2 regions of the Bacillus sp. SCT118 genome follow, and region 1 is predicted to be linked to the other one. Evidence: predicted binding sites of a transcription regulator. Region 1 holds the regulator's gene; the other holds the start of a gene.
What was found. Region 1 encodes NrdR, which represses ribonucleotide reductase genes. Its sites were predicted from a motif close to AACACNATATATNGTGTT; they were not measured.
Positions count from the first base shown of each region.

Region 2: a site for NrdR is predicted at 3,776-3,793, ahead of nrdI (class Ib ribonucleoside-diphosphate reductase assembly flavoprotein NrdI). Genes of this name have one in related genera too.

Region 1 covers NZ_CP191225.1:1,282,959-1,290,563, reverse strand. The annotation lists gene dnaI (primosomal protein DnaI) at 1-452, opposite strand, end outside; gene dnaB (replicative helicase loading/DNA remodeling protein DnaB) at 480-1,898, opposite strand; gene nrdR (transcriptional regulator NrdR) at 2,013-2,471, opposite strand; gene speD (adenosylmethionine decarboxylase) at 2,745-3,125, opposite strand; gene ACQVGT_RS06490 (glyceraldehyde-3-phosphate dehydrogenase) at 3,364-4,386, opposite strand; gene ACQVGT_RS06485 (winged helix-turn-helix transcriptional regulator) at 4,592-4,972, opposite strand; gene ACQVGT_RS06480 (MFS transporter) at 5,156-6,346, shown strand; gene ytbE (aldo/keto reductase YtbE) at 6,370-7,212, shown strand; gene coaE (dephospho-CoA kinase) at 7,253-7,605, opposite strand, start outside.
Region 2 covers NZ_CP191225.1:2,197,529-2,205,133, forward strand. The annotation lists gene ACQVGT_RS11445 (enzyme involved in deoxyribonucleotide synthesis) at 1-222, opposite strand, end outside; gene nrdF (class 1b ribonucleoside-diphosphate reductase subunit beta) at 272-1,261, opposite strand; gene nrdE (class 1b ribonucleoside-diphosphate reductase subunit alpha) at 1,279-3,381, opposite strand; gene nrdI (class Ib ribonucleoside-diphosphate reductase assembly flavoprotein NrdI) at 3,341-3,733, opposite strand; gene ACQVGT_RS11465 (hypothetical protein) at 3,977-4,207, opposite strand; gene ACQVGT_RS11470 (YmzC family protein) at 4,289-4,564, opposite strand; gene hfq (RNA chaperone Hfq) at 4,760-4,981, opposite strand; gene miaA (tRNA (adenosine(37)-N6)-dimethylallyltransferase MiaA) at 5,021-5,965, opposite strand; gene ACQVGT_RS11485 (YmaF family protein) at 6,065-6,478, opposite strand; gene ymaG (inner spore coat protein YmaG) at 6,567-6,848, shown strand; gene ebrA (multidrug efflux SMR transporter subunit EbrA) at 6,984-7,301, shown strand; gene ebrB (multidrug efflux SMR transporter subunit EbrB) at 7,315-7,605, shown strand, end outside.

The DNA of each region.
Region 1 (7,605 bases):
AAGTCTGTAACATGCTGAAACATCGCGAGCCTGCTCGGGTCACTGATATCAACTTGCTGGAACGTCGCTCCGAGAAGATCCTGCTGGATATACATGCTTTTCATAAGAGACTTTTGTTTCTTCTGCTGGTCGAGCTTCCGTTTGACTGGACATTCATAATACTCGATATCTATAGACCGCCCATTGACAACAAGCTTCGGATGGTAGCCCTCCAACAAATTGTTGCAGTTTTCATCTTCCGAACAATAGGAGCAATTCTTGCTTTGTTCGATATATTCATAAAGCTTATTTAAACTCTTTTCGATCATTTTTTGGTCAATCACTTCTTCGTTTTCCTTTAAAAATGCTTGAACATCTTGATCTTTCATGACTTTTTCCTTCATTTGTTCAAGACGTTTTTGGAAATCCGGCCTGCCGGTTACGCCCTGCAGGGAACGGCCGATTGGTTCCATCTATTCCTTCACCCCGCATCTCTGTCTTTAATAGGCAGAGTATTTTTTCAGTTTTTGCATTTCTTCCATCATCTTTTTCTTCTGTTCTTCCAAATCCTGCGGATGCAGCTTCTGCTGTCCGGATTCTGAATCAGACGCTGTTTCCTTTTCTGTCATCCAATCAGGAAGCTTTTCTTCACGAATCACTTTTTGGTTTCGTTTCGAAGACTTTGTTTTTCCTTCAGCCCATTCAAGATACTGGCGGTTTTCTTCTATTGCGAGCTTCATCGCTTCCCTGACCGTTTTTACCTTTTTGCGTGCCCAATGCGAAGCGATTTTTTGAATATAGTTTTTCGACAGCTTCATGTCGGTTTTCAGCATGACATAATAAATTAACACATTTGTGACGCCTGGCTCGAGCTTCTGTTCGAACATAATTTCTTCTATGATCTTCAGATCAGCTTTTGACGGCTCTGTTCCGTCAGCAATGTCCTGCAGAAGCTTCTTCGGAGAAATCGCCTCCAGCAATGCGATCAGCTTCCCATCTAGAGAATCCTCTTCTGCCGGTTTTTCGCCTTCACGCAGATGCACCGGCTGTGTTTTTTCCACCAAATCAGGCAGCTGTCCGTTTCTTTCAATTTGATACCAGTCGCTCGCCGCTTTTCTTAATGCCTCCGTCGTAATGACGTCACGCTCATCAATTGCGCTCATCACAACATTTTGCATTTGCAAAGGGTCAATTCCGTACAGATAAGAAAGCTTTTTGATTGTGTCACGCACCTGCTGGGTCATCGCTTTTCTCGGTATCATCGTCTCAGAAAGTCCCGCTAAAAACAAATCAAAATCAAACACATCCTCCGTTATGGTGTAGGACGGAGACTGTCCGACAGAAGTATACTCGGACCCCTCGGCAAGCCTTACCGTTTCCTCCATATCGGATGTGAGCTTCCATTCACTCGGCTGCAGCGATTCAAACGCGTGATTAAACGGCCGCGTAATGTCCTTCGCATCTTCTGTAATGGCCGGGTGCGTAAAAAATTGTTTTAATTGCTGATATTTCGTTTTTCCGACTCTATTATACAGAAAAACATTCAGCATTCCGTCTTCAAAAAATTCATTTGGTCTGAGCGGCGGAAGGAGTTCATATATAAAGAGGCGCTCCTGCCGCTCGGATTCTTTCATATATACTTTCAGCAATCCGATGCCCTCGAGCTTCCCCTGTTCCTGATGGATCGTTTTTAAGTTGGACTGTGTCATCCCCATCAGCTGTCTATGTGTGGACTCTCCGCCCCACAGACGGTTTTGTTCAAGCTCTCCCCACAATGTCATATAAAGAGAGAATGCAACAGGGCCGATTAAGGGCTGGTACAGTTGTGTAATAATTTGTCTGTCGATATCCTGCAGCATCGATCTGCTTTTAACCACATACGGGTCTACAGGCAGTACATCTTTCCAATAGTCAGCCATACATTCTCAAACCTTCCGAATTTGTTTCTACCTTTCATTTTACACCGTTTCTTATATCTATCAAATGCCAATTTTGCACATGAGAAAAGAGCTAGAAGAATCCTCTTAGCTCTTTTAACGCTCTTTCTTTATTAAGTCTTTTAATTCATCGATAAAGACGTTTATATCTTTAAACTGCCGATAGACGGACGCGAACCGCACATATGCGACTTCGTCAATCTTAGCCAGCCGGTCCATGACCATTTCTCCGACGAGCTCACTCTTCACCTCGGAGCAGCCTTGATTGCGAAGCTCTTTTTCAATATCAAAGCACATGTCTTCAAGCGTTTTGAGTGAAACAGGCCTTTTTTCACATGCTTTTATGAGACCGCGCAGCATTTTTTCTCTGCTGAATTCCTCACGCACACCTTCTTTTTTCACGACGATGAGCGGGGTTTCCTCCACTTTCTCAAAGGTCGTAAACCGGTAGTGGCAGGATTCGCACTCGCGTCTTCGGCGAATCGACTTTCCGTCATCCACAGGCCGTGAATCAAGGACTCGTGTTCCGTTATGCTGGCATGAAGGACATTTCAATAAAATCAGCTCCCAACTATATCGTTCCCTGCAATGTATTTTCGGCAGCCTCCGCCTTTTAAAAATAGATGTGACAGCATCTGTCGGGAGAGCCGGTGTTAAATTTGTTTCTTTAGCATTAGGTGGTTTGTGAAAATCTCCTTCTTATTTTACAAAAAAAATGAAAAAAGAAAAAGCTGACACTCTCGTTTCTTTATAAAAATAAAAGGAGCATAAGCTAAAAAGCGCATAATGGCTTTCTAGCTTCAGCTCCCTTTGTGTTCGCAATTTACTTTATAGTACTTTCGCTTGCGCCTGTTTAATCTGCACAGGCCCCATTCCTCTTGGTATTTCAATGTTTTCTCTTGTATCAGCATGTAATGCCTCTGCAATGTAATCAGCAGCGACATTAGGATCTAAGTCTCCACAAGTATAAACATCAATGCTCGCATATCCGTGCTCAGGAAAACTGTGAATCGTTAAGTGTGATTCAGAAATAATCACAACTCCGCTTACGCCTTGCGGTGCAAATTTGTGAAATGCAACCTCGCGCACCTCAGCACCTGATTTTAGAGCAGCATTTACAAACGTTTTTTCAATAAAATCCATGTCATTCAGCTTATCAAAATCGCATCCCCATAGCTCGGAGATAACGTGACGCCCCATTGTTTCCATAGTCATGGACCCCCCTTAACAAGAATTAAAAAGTGAAATTCCAACAACTGGGTCGGCCATTTACCACGGGGGAAAGTTAGTCCGGAGAGGTCCTAACCCTTTAAGTAATTCCGAAACAGTCTCAAGCAAGAAGTTCACGAAAAATAGTATACTGTGTTTAAGTCTAATTTGCAAGGTGCGTTTTTTCAGAAATATGTTGTTAAGGGTTTTTTCTTTAAAATGTGTCCATGACCTTATTTTATACAGCAGACGGATGTTTCATTCGTGCCGCTACATGGCGGATCAGATCAACAACTCTGCAGGAGTAGCCCCATTCGTTGTCATACCACGCCAGCACCTTTACTTTCCTGTCTTCCATTACCATTGTTGTAAGCCCGTCAATGACCGCTGAATGCGGATTCGTATTATAATCAGTCGAAACGAGCGGTTCATCTGAGTAATCAAGTACACCGTACATCGACGTTTTGGCAGCGCGTTTAAATGCCTCGTTTACTTCTTCAGCCGTAACATCCGTTTTCAGATCAACAACGAGATCAACCAATGAGACGTTCGGAACAGGGACACGCAAGGCGAGGCCGTGAAGTTTTCCTTTCAGATGCGGCAGCACAAGCGAAAGCGCCTTTGCCGCTCCTGTTGTCGTCGGAATGATGGATTCACCGCAAGCCCGCGCCCGGCGCAAATCTTTGTGCGGGTTATCAATATTTTTTTGGTCATTCGTATACGCATGAACTGTAGTCATCAGACCGCTCTCAATGCCAAACTCTTCATCCAGCACTTTTACAACAGGCGCAAGGCAATTTGTCGTGCATGACGCATTTGAAATAATGACATGGCGCTCTGCGTCGAATTGGTCCTCATTTACGCCCATCACAATGGTAACGTCTTCATTTTTTCCCGGAGCGGTCAAAATCACTTTTTTTGCGCCTGCTTCTATATGGCCCATCGCTTTATCTTTAGCATTAAACTTCCCTGTTGCTTCGACGACTATGTCAATATCATATTCCCGCCAAGGCAGCTGTTTTGGATCACGGCTGTTTAACAAAAGCACTTTCTTTCCATTTACGATCAGGCTGTCTTCACCAGCCACAACCTCTTTATCGTATCTGCCGTGAATTGTGTCATACTTTATTAAATGAGCCAGCGTTTCTGCGGAATAGCTGGCGTTAATGGCCACTACTTGAATTTGATCGTCTAACATCGCTTTTCTAAAAACCATTCTTCCGATTCTTCCAAACCCGTTGATCGCTACTTTTACCTTCATGTTGGACACCCCTTATCAATTATGCCATCCTAATTTGTTACTATCTAAAATTAGTATAACACATTAAAACAAATTCGCCAGTACATATTGATAAAAATCAACGATTATAACGCTAATTTATGATGCATCTTATGTTTTCTTGCACAGAATATCAGGCGTAAGAACCAAAAAGCAGCCAGCGCTCCGCACTGACTGCCCTCATGCTTTATGATTCCTGTTTTAACTTATCATTGAGCACACTTTCTTCTAGCACAGAAAATGTATCCCCGTACACTCTGTTAATATGATTCGCTCCCCAAGCACACAGCATATCTAAAATTCCTTCTAAGCTGCGGCCGTATTCGCTGAGCTCGTATTCCACTTTGGGAGGAACTTGATTATATACGATTCGGTTAATGACACCGTCCGCTTCCAGCTCGCGCAGCTGCTGAGTCAGCATTTTTTGCGTGATATTGGGCATTAGGCGTTTTAATTCACTTGTGCGTTTTTTTCCGTGCGTTAGATGGCATAAAATGACGCATTTCCATTTCCCTCCAATCACTTCAAGGGTCGCTTCAACAGAAATGTTATATTTTTTCTTCTCCATACAATCCATTCTCCTCACAGGCACCAAAAAGTGACTATAGCACTTAAAAGTACGTACTTTTATTTCTTAACGATATGTTTCATAATCACATTTGCCGGCTGATTTGAATCTGCTCTTTTTTATTTATATAGCTTACTCGGCAGAATTTCAATCATACAACACATCTTACAAAGGAGGAACATCATGACTTCAGCCAATAAAAGCAGTATTCCTGCACTACTAGCTTTGGCCGTAAGTGCATTCGCAATAGGGACAACTGAATTTATCAGTGTCGGCCTTTTGCCGCTCATTGCTGATGACCTGGATATTCCAGTCACGACAGCAGGATTGACCGTTTCCCTTTATGCGCTCGGCGTTACATTTGGGGCACCTATATTAACTTCATTGACCTCAAGCATGTCACGTAAGACACTATTGCTTTGGATCATGTTTATTTTTATTGCCGGTAATACGATGGCAGCAACCGCTTCAAGCATCGGGATTTTACTAGCTGCACGTGTAATATCGGCATTTTCGCACGGTGTGTTTATGTCGATCGGTTCGACAATCGCAGCGGATATTGTCCCGGAAGATAAAAGGGCTAGCGCGATTTCAATTATGTTTACTGGCCTCACTGTGGCAACTGTAACCGGAGTTCCTTTTGGGACATTTATCGGCCAGCAGTTTGGCTGGCGTTTCGCCTTTATGGTCATTATCGCCGTCGGAATCATTGCTTTCATTACAAATGGCATTCTTGTACCGTCCAAATTACGAAAAGGGACGAAAACAACGATGCGGGATCAATTGAAGCTTGTGACAAACAGCCGGTTATTGCTTTTATTTGTCATTACAGCGCTTGGATACGGAGGAACATTCGTTGTGTTCACGTATCTGTCTCCCCTGCTTCAGGAAGTAACAGGCTTCAAAGCCGGGACTGTTGCAGTGATTCTGCTCGGATACGGAATAGCTATTGCTATCGGCAATATGATTGGCGGAAAGCTGTCAAACCGAAATCCGATCGCCGCTTTATTCTATATGTTTATCGTACAGGCAATTGTTCTATTCGTACTGACATTTACAGCCCCGTATCAAGCAGCTGGGCTCATTACCATTCTCTGTATGGGATTGCTGGCCTTTATGAACGTGCCCGGCCTTCAGGTGTATGTCGTCATGCTGGCTGAGCGTTTTGTCCCGAGTGCAGTTGACGTCGCATCCGCGATGAATATCGCTGCTTTTAATGCAGGGATCGCGCTTGGGTCATACCTTGGCGGTGTGATCACCGATTCAATCGGATTGATTCATACCGCTTGGATAGGCGGATTAATGGTGGTCGGTGCAGTCATTTTAACAGGCTGGAGCCGCTTGATGGAAAAACGAGATCGGCAGGAAGCCTGACAATTTTAAAGGAGGAAATGATCATGACAACACATTTACAAGCAAAAGCAACACTTCATAATGGGGTGGAAATGCCTTGGTTCGGCCTCGGCGTGTTCCAAGTGGAAGAAGGATCTGAACTGATAAACGCAGTTAAAACTGCCATTGTTCACGGGTACCGCAGTATTGATACTGCAGCAATCTATGGAAATGAAGCTGGAGTCGGAGAAGGGATTCGGGAAGGCATTGAAGAAGCAGGCATTTCAAGAGATGATCTGTTTATCACATCGAAAGTATGGAATGCGGATTTAGGCTACGAGGAAACACTCGCCGCGTTTGAAACAAGCCTGTCCAAACTCGGTCTGGATTATTTGGATCTATACCTCATCCACTGGCCTGTAGAAGGAAAGTATAAAGAAGCTTGGAGAGCGCTTGAAACGCTGTATAAAGAAGGCCGTATCAAAGCGATTGGCGTAAGCAACTTCCAAATTCACCATCTTGAAGATCTGATGACGGCAGCTGAAATTAAGCCTATGATTAACCAAGTGGAATTTCACCCGCGCCTTACACAAAAAGAGTTGATAAGATACTGCCAAAATCAGGGCATCCAGATGGAGGCTTGGTCACCTTTAATGCAGGGGCAGCTGCTGGATCATCCTGTATTGGCTGACATCGCTCAAACATATAATAAATCTGTCGCACAAATTATTTTGCGCTGGGATCTGCAGCATGGCATCATTACGATTCCTAAATCAACGAAGGAACACCGCATTAAAGAAAATGCAAGCGTATTTGACTTTGAATTAACGCAGGATGACATGAACCGAATCGATGCACTGAATGAAAACTTGCGCGTCGGTCCTGATCCGGACAACTTTGATTTTTAATGGCAAAAAAACACCGTTCAATATGAACGGTGTTTTTTGATTATGCCCAGCTGTTCATGATTTCATCAAGCTGCCTTTTGGTCTCTTCAAGCGTGCCGCTGTTATCAATGACTTGATCTGCTCTTGCAGTTTTTTCCTCTAAGGGCATTTGAGAGCGGATACGGCTGACTGCTTCTTCTTCCGTCAGCTGATTGCGCTTCATCAGACGTTCCAGTTGAAGCTCTTTTGTCACACTGACCACAATAATTTTATCAACCAATGATTCCAATTTGCTTTCGAACAATAGCGGGATATCCAATACAACAAATGTCTCCCGATTTGCAACGGCTTCATCACGGCGATTGAGCATTTCCTGCCTGACTGCGGGATGAACAATTGCATTTAAAGCGAGAC
Region 2 (7,605 bases), 910 kb from region 1:
AACTTCATCTTCACGCTTAATGACGACATAAGGTATCGGCTGCTTGAAACGCGGATCTTCTTCTGCGTCCCCTCTTCTCATTTCACGATAAGCCGCTTCAATCTGAGCCATGATTTCTGCTACTCTGCTATCTTCACTGTACACGCCCTGGAAGGTTAAGCTTTCTTTCTTAAACACATCATCGCGCGGGGCAACTAAAATCATTTCGTCCATTTTTCCCATGGGTACTGCGTCCTCCTCATTTGAACCTTCAAGCCGAAAAGAGCAGATATTATATCTGCTCTTTTTCATCTTCAAAATAAAAGTCATCATCTTTGAGCGGCTCAACTGTCGCTTTTTTATAACCATTCCCCTTCATAGAGAAGAAGTCATGTGATTTTGTTTTTGTGTTTAATCCGTTTAAAACGATCGGATTAATGTCTTCCTCTTCGAAGTATGGATCAAATCCAAGGTTCATCAGCGCTTTATTCGCATTATAGCGGATGAATTTCTTTACATCGTGTGAGAGTCCGACTTGATCGTACAAGTCCTCTGTATATTCAAGCTCATTTTCATATAACTGATTCAGAAGGTCGATCGCAAATTCACGAAGCTCTGCTTTTTTCTCTTCTGTCTGTTTATTATAAATTTCCTGAGCAAGGAGACCGACATACACGCCGTGAATCGCTTCGTCACGAAGGATCAGGTTAATGATCTCACCGCTTTGCATCAGTTTTCCTTGTCCGTAGAAATATAACGGATAATAGAAACCGCTGTAGAAAAGGAAGCTTTCCAGATAGACGGAAGCAACCATCGCTTTGAACAGTGAAATTTCATCATCTTTTTGAATGGCTTTGTAAAGCCCGACAATCATTTGCGCTTTTTTCTGCAAATATTTATTTTGTTTAACCCATTCAAATACTTCATTGATCGTTTCAGTTGGTGCAAGGGTCATGAAAATATTAGAGTACGACTTCGCATGGACAGCGTTCTCCATCATCGCCATAAAGTTCAGCACCGCTTTCCGCTGATGGCCATCTACGTGTTCAGCCACGATCGGCATTCCCGTATTCCCCTGCTCTGTATCAAGAAGCGTAAGTCCGGCCAGTACCTTCATATAAGTGTCCTGCTCGTTTTTCCCGAGGTACTTCCATGTGAGGAGATCGCCGTTTAAAGCAATCTCTTCCGGAAGCCAGAACTGTTTCACGTTTTGGTTATAGAACATTTGGGTAAAATCGTCTTCATGCTTTGACCAGTTTGCTGCGTCATAAATTTTTGTCACTATAAACTCTCCTTTAATCAAACAACACAAGAAAGGCAGCTGTCTTGCCCAGTATCTTTCGTTCTTGCATAGTAAATGGTTTTAATTCCTCTATGATGTGCATACAGATCGATTCGGTTTAAATCACGGGTCGTCATTGTGTCTTTTAAGAACAATGTAAAGCTGATTCCCTGATCAATGTGCTGCTGGATAGTGGCGATCATATCCACAACCTTGAACATGTCCATATCGTAGGCTTCTTTATAGAAGAACCAGTTATTAGATGCAAGCCCAGGCATTGGGTAGTACGTTTTTGAGTTGCCGTATGTTCGTTCTTCAATGCGTTCCATAATCGGCATAACAGACGCCGTACTTGATTGGACGTATGAGATAGAGCCTGTTGGCGCAATGCATAATCTGTAGCTGTGATACATACCGTGTTCAGCCACAAATGCTTTTAGCTTTTTCCAGTCCTCTGTCGTCGGGATATGCATACCTTCAAACAGATTAGCGATTTTTTCATATTTCGGTGAGAAATCAGTAGAAACGTATTTGTCAAAGTATTCACCTGTCGCATAGGTTGAGCCTTCATATTGATCAAACGTTTCGCCCTTCTCTTTTGCGATTTCCGCAGAACGCTGGATGGAGTAGAAGTTCACCATCATAAAGAACGTGTTTGCAAAGTCACGCGCTTCCGGACTTTCATACGCAATGCCGTTTTGCGCAAGGTAGCCGTGAAGGTTCATAGCACCGAGGCCGATTGATTTCATCGCTTTGTTTGCCCGTCTTACAGCAGGCGCATTACGGATGTCAGTTGTTTCCGACACGTGTGTTAAAGAGTCTGTCGCAAGCTTGACTGTCTTTTCGATTGATTTATGCTCCATGACATTGAGAATGTTAAGCGAGCCCAGGTTGCAGGAAATATCCAGACCGATTTCATCTTCTTCATCATAGTCTGTGTATGAAGAAACTTGAGATGCCTGCAGCACTTCAGAGCAAAGGTTAGAAAATTTGACCTTCGAAATATGGTTATTCGCATGCACTTTATTGACGTTATCTTGGAACATGATGTATGGATAGCCTGATTCAGAACGAAGCATCGCCAATTTTTCAAGCAGTTTCCGCGGGTTGATTTTTTCCTTTTTCACCCGAGGGTTGTCGACAAACTTGTCGTACATTTCGTTCATGTCCATCTCATCCATGTGCTGGCCGTACTCTTTATAAATCGTGTGCGGGTAGAATACATAAGCCGCTTTGTCCTCGCGTGCAAGCTCAACGAACTTATCCGGAATGACAACACCGATCGAAAGCGTTTTGACACGTACATCTTCATCCGCAGAAATCTTTTTCGTATCAAGAAAATCATTGATATCGCGGTGGAAAATGTTTAAATACGCCGCGCCGGACCCTTGTCTTTGTCCCATTTGGTCAGCATAACGGAACGCGTTATCAAGAAGCTTCATGACGCCTACAACGCCTTTTGTCGCATTCTCAACATCTTTAATGGCTTCACCTTTCGCGCGAAGCTTGGACAGGTTAAGAGAAACCCCTCCGCCCAGTTTAGAAAGCTGCATGGAGATATCGATCGCTCTTGAAATGTCATTTAAAGAATCATTAACTTCGAGCAAGAAGCAGCTCACAAGTTCACCGCGGCGTTTTCTGCCGGCGTTCAAAAATGTCGGTGTGCTCGGCTGATATTCCTGATTGATCATCAGGTGCACATATTCCTTTGCTTTCTCAGTGTCGCCGTTTGCGAAGAACAGCGCAACAATTGAGATCCGGTCCTCATAACGCTCGAGGATTCTTTTCTTGTCATTCGTTTTCAAAGCATAGTCATTATAAAATTTAAACGCACTCATGAAGGAAGGAAAACGAAACTTCTTTGCGTAAGCTGTCTTAAACACTTCTTTAATGTCTTCAAAAGAATAAAGGCTTAAGAACTCCTCTTCGTAGTATTGGTTTTCAATCAAATAATCCAGCTTCTCTTTTAAATCGTGAAAGTACACTGTGTTTTGATTGATATAGTCTACAAAATAGCTATGTACAGCCTCTTTATCCTTATCAAACTGGAATTTTCCATCTTTTTGGATCATGATTTCGTTATTTAACTGGATCCATTTTGGCACTTGATTTTGTGACAACTCTTTCTACCTCCTGAGTAAACAATTCAACGTCTTTAGATGTGCCGCTGAGTTCAAATTTGTGCAAGATCGGCACCTGATATTGTCTTGAAATGGTATCGGCGCTTTTTGCAAAGTTATCGCCCCATACTTTGTTGCCGCTCGCAGCGACACCTAATAAGAGATGGGCGTATTTTTCGAGAAATGATTGTGTTGATGCCGGTACCTGACCGAAGTTTGTCGTGTAGGTGACCAAAACAAACGGAGTGTCCACGTGGTCCATTTCGTCCACCTTGCGTATCTGCTGAAAGCCTGTTTTATTTACAAACCGCTGAACATTCCCTGTTTTCGAATCAAATATGATTTGTACCACGTTTTATCACGACCTATCAAAAAATATGAATCTCTCATCACTAACACTATATATAGTATACTACCCTCTAGCAAAAACACAATATATAGATTCGTTTTTATGAAAAATTCATATTTTGATCAAATCAGGCAAATGGGCAGACTCATTAGGGCCCAAAAAAGAGAGCAGAACGAGAATCATCTCTCGTCCTACTCGGGGTGTCGTTTTTTAGCCGATGTATATCATAACATGAAAAAAAACTGCTTAGTAGTCTAGATTTTTTTTTCTTAAGCTATCACAGCATTTTTCGCTCTCTACTGTTTCTTCTATTTCAACATCCGCGCCGATCTCTTCTAAAACCGCCTTCAAAGCAGTGATAATTGACGCTTCTCTGATTAATTCTTTTCCGTTCACAATGATACTTGTTCCGTATTCATAGCAAGAATCATCTTCGCAAATTTCTTCCCAATGATTCACGATCACTTTATGCTTCATATTTTCACCCTCTGTTTGATCTGTGTCTGTATTTAGTTTAGCGGCTGGCATCCGCTTTGTAAATTCGGATGCTTGTGAATTTTATTCAAGTTCATCATCCGTGTCGTATTCTTTCTTCAGCTTTACCTCATTGCTGGACTCATTATACTCATAAATTTTAATATAGCCGTCCTCCATAACGCCAAAATGATTATGTTCAAGCGGAAACGAGGTGGGCTGAGGCGTTTCATAGTCTGAATTGCCGCTGTCTGTTTCAATAATGGTTTCTTGATTCCCGCACGCCCCGAACAGTAAAAAAACAGCTATCCATACAAGTGCAATCCTAATTCGTCTCAGTTCTGCTTCACTTTCAAACAAGGTCGATCACTCCCAAATTCATTTTATACATAATATACCATTTTTACTTCCGTATGTTGTTCTCATAAAAAAAGACCGTGCCTTGGCATGGTCAGCTTACACAAAAAGCTTGTAGCAAAAGTGGATTCATGTTAAAAATGGCCGCCGGGAACCCCCGGCAGCCTTTCCTCATGTCTTGACATGGCATTTTTTGATCTATTCGAGTTCAAGCTGGACGTTTTTTTGCGGCGCAAACGTTGAGATCGCATGTTTATATATAAGCTGCTGCTTACCTTCCGATTCCAACAATACGGTAAAGTTATCAAAGCCTTTCACCTGGCCCCGCAACTGAAAGCCGTTCAGCAAAAAAACAGTGACATACGTATTTTCTTTCCGGATTTGATTCAAAAACTGATCCTGAATATTAATCGGTTTCATGTTTCGTCCTCCTTGATTCTCTATATCATACAGTTTCGATTAAAGTTCGAGTTTTCCTGCTATATGTGTGAAAATTTCCTTTTTTTTCAGCTCCATATCAACAGGCGGTGTCATATCGAACCATGTGACCTGCATTTTGTTGCGAAACCACGTCAGCTGGCGTTTCGCATACCGCCTCGAGTTCTGCTTTAGCTGTTCGACAGCATCGGAAAGTGTCACAAAACCGTCAAAATATGCATACAGCTCTTTATAGCCTATCGCCTGTATTGATTGACAGTCTCTCACGTTCTTGTCGTATAAGCGTTTCACTTCCGGGAGAAGGCCTGACTGCATCATCATATCGACCCGCTCATTAATTCTTTCGTAAAGTGTGTCTCTATCCATTGTCAGGCCGATTAACACTGCATTGTACAGAAGTTCTCGTTTTTGTTCCTTCAAATGCTGGGACATCGTTTTTCCGGACGTATGTAAAATTTCCAGTGCGCGAATGACTCTTCTTGTATTATTCGGATGAATCGCAGCTGCTGCCTCGGGATCTGCTGCAGCAAGTTTGGCATGAAGAAAGTCAGCGCCTTCCCGCTCAGCAGCCATTTGCATGCTCTCTCGAAACACGGGATCATTTGCCTCTTCCGTAAATGTATAATCGTAAAGCACAGATTGTATATAAAGCCCTGTACCGCCGACAATCATCGGAAGCTTTCCTCTATTTGCAATCTCGCTGATTTTATTTCTTACTAAGCTTTGATAATCGGCAGTAGAGAAAGAGTCTTGGGGATCTAAAATGTCAATCAGATGGTGGGGCACTCCCTCCATCTCCTGTTCGGTAATTTTAGCTGTTCCAATATCCATCCCTTTATAAATCTGCATCGAATCTCCGCTGATAATTTCCGCGTTTAAGGATTTGGCTAGCTGAATACTTAAATTGGTTTTCCCCACTGCCGTCGGTCCGACTAAAATGACAACGGGCTGCTTCGTATTATTCAATATGTATCACTCTCTTTTATAAATCTCCCCCCATTATAGCATTCAACATGGATAACCACCTATCCATTTTGCCCTTTTTTTGCATCGGTAAACATCCTTCTACCAGCCGAGCGGCTCATTGCCGACAATTTCCCTTGTCTTTCCTTTCAGGGTATGACGATGCGTTTTTCTTCTGTCATCTCCGGGATCGTACACAACCCCTCCGTACTGGATCTCAATCGGCTCGTTATAGGCCAGATACGTCGTTTCTTCGATTTCATGATAATGTGTGCCATCTGCTAAGGGAATCGCCGGCCCTGAGATTCCGTAATACCGATGAAAATGGCCGTTTTCAAATGAAGTGATCCCTGTATAGTAATGTGTATGCTGATCGGTATTTGATCCGTTTGCCGGCTGAGTAAACCCTTCAATGAGATGATAATGGCCCTGTTCTCTCGTTGTTTTGACATGATAAGCATGTGCGTGGGGCGGTGCTTTTGACCAGTCAGACTGATACAGGCCCAATGTGTTCACATCCTCCTTTTCCTCGATTCGCCCAATCAAATCCGGGCAGGCTGAATACACTGCATCATCTACACTTTATTACAGGAGGAAAGAAAACATGAACGAGTTAGAAAATTTCAGCCCTGAAGATACAAGAATATTTGGAAGACCGTTCGGATTCGGGAGACCATTTGGGTTTGGAAGACCGTTCGGGTTCGGTTACGGGTTTGGAAGACCCGGATTTGGTTATGGATTTGGTTTTGGCCGGCCATTCGGATTTTTTGGAGGACCGTTTATCGGCGGCCTTGCAGGCGGGCTTATAGGAAGCGCTTTATTTAATCCTTATTTGTATGGCGGATACCCCTATTATCCGTATGCCCCGTTCCCTTATTATTATTAAACGCAAAAGACCCCTTAAAAAGGGGTCTTTTTAAGTGTGTGAAAATGAATCTCTTGACTCATACATAGGCATACACTAATATTTTTCTAGCTGAAGTTTTTTTCTAATCTAAAAATATAGTGAGGAGAATTCATGATGTTGATAGGATATATATTCCTCACGATTGCCATATGTTCAGAATCGATAGGAGCAGCCATGCTGAAAGTATCTGATGGCTTCAAAAAGTGGAAGCCAAGTGCTTTGGTCGTTATTGGCTATTCCCTCGCCTTTTATATGCTGTCCCTGACTTTAAACCATATTCCCCTGAGCCTCTCCTATGCGACTTGGAGCGGGGCGGGCACGGTGCTGACGACAGTGATCGGAGTAAAATGGTTCAAGGAAGATCTGAATGCCAAAGGGCTTATCGGGATTCTTTTATTACTATCAGGGGTCGTGTTACTTAATTGGCAGTAAAGGAGTGATGAAGATGAGAGGATTGCTTTATTTGGCTCTCGCCATTGTATCTGAAGTGTTTGGGAGCACGATGCTGAAGCTTTCAGAAGGATTTACACAAGCCTGGCCCATTGCCGGAGTCATAGTCGGATTTCTTTCTGCTTTTACGTTTCTAAGCTTTTCTTTAAAAACAATTGACTTATCAAGCGCGTATGCAACATGGTCGGGCGTTGGTACCGCGCTTACAGCAATTGTCGGTTTTTTGCTTTTTGGCGAAACCATCAGTTTAAAAGGTGTATTCGGTCTCACGCTTGTCATTGCAGGC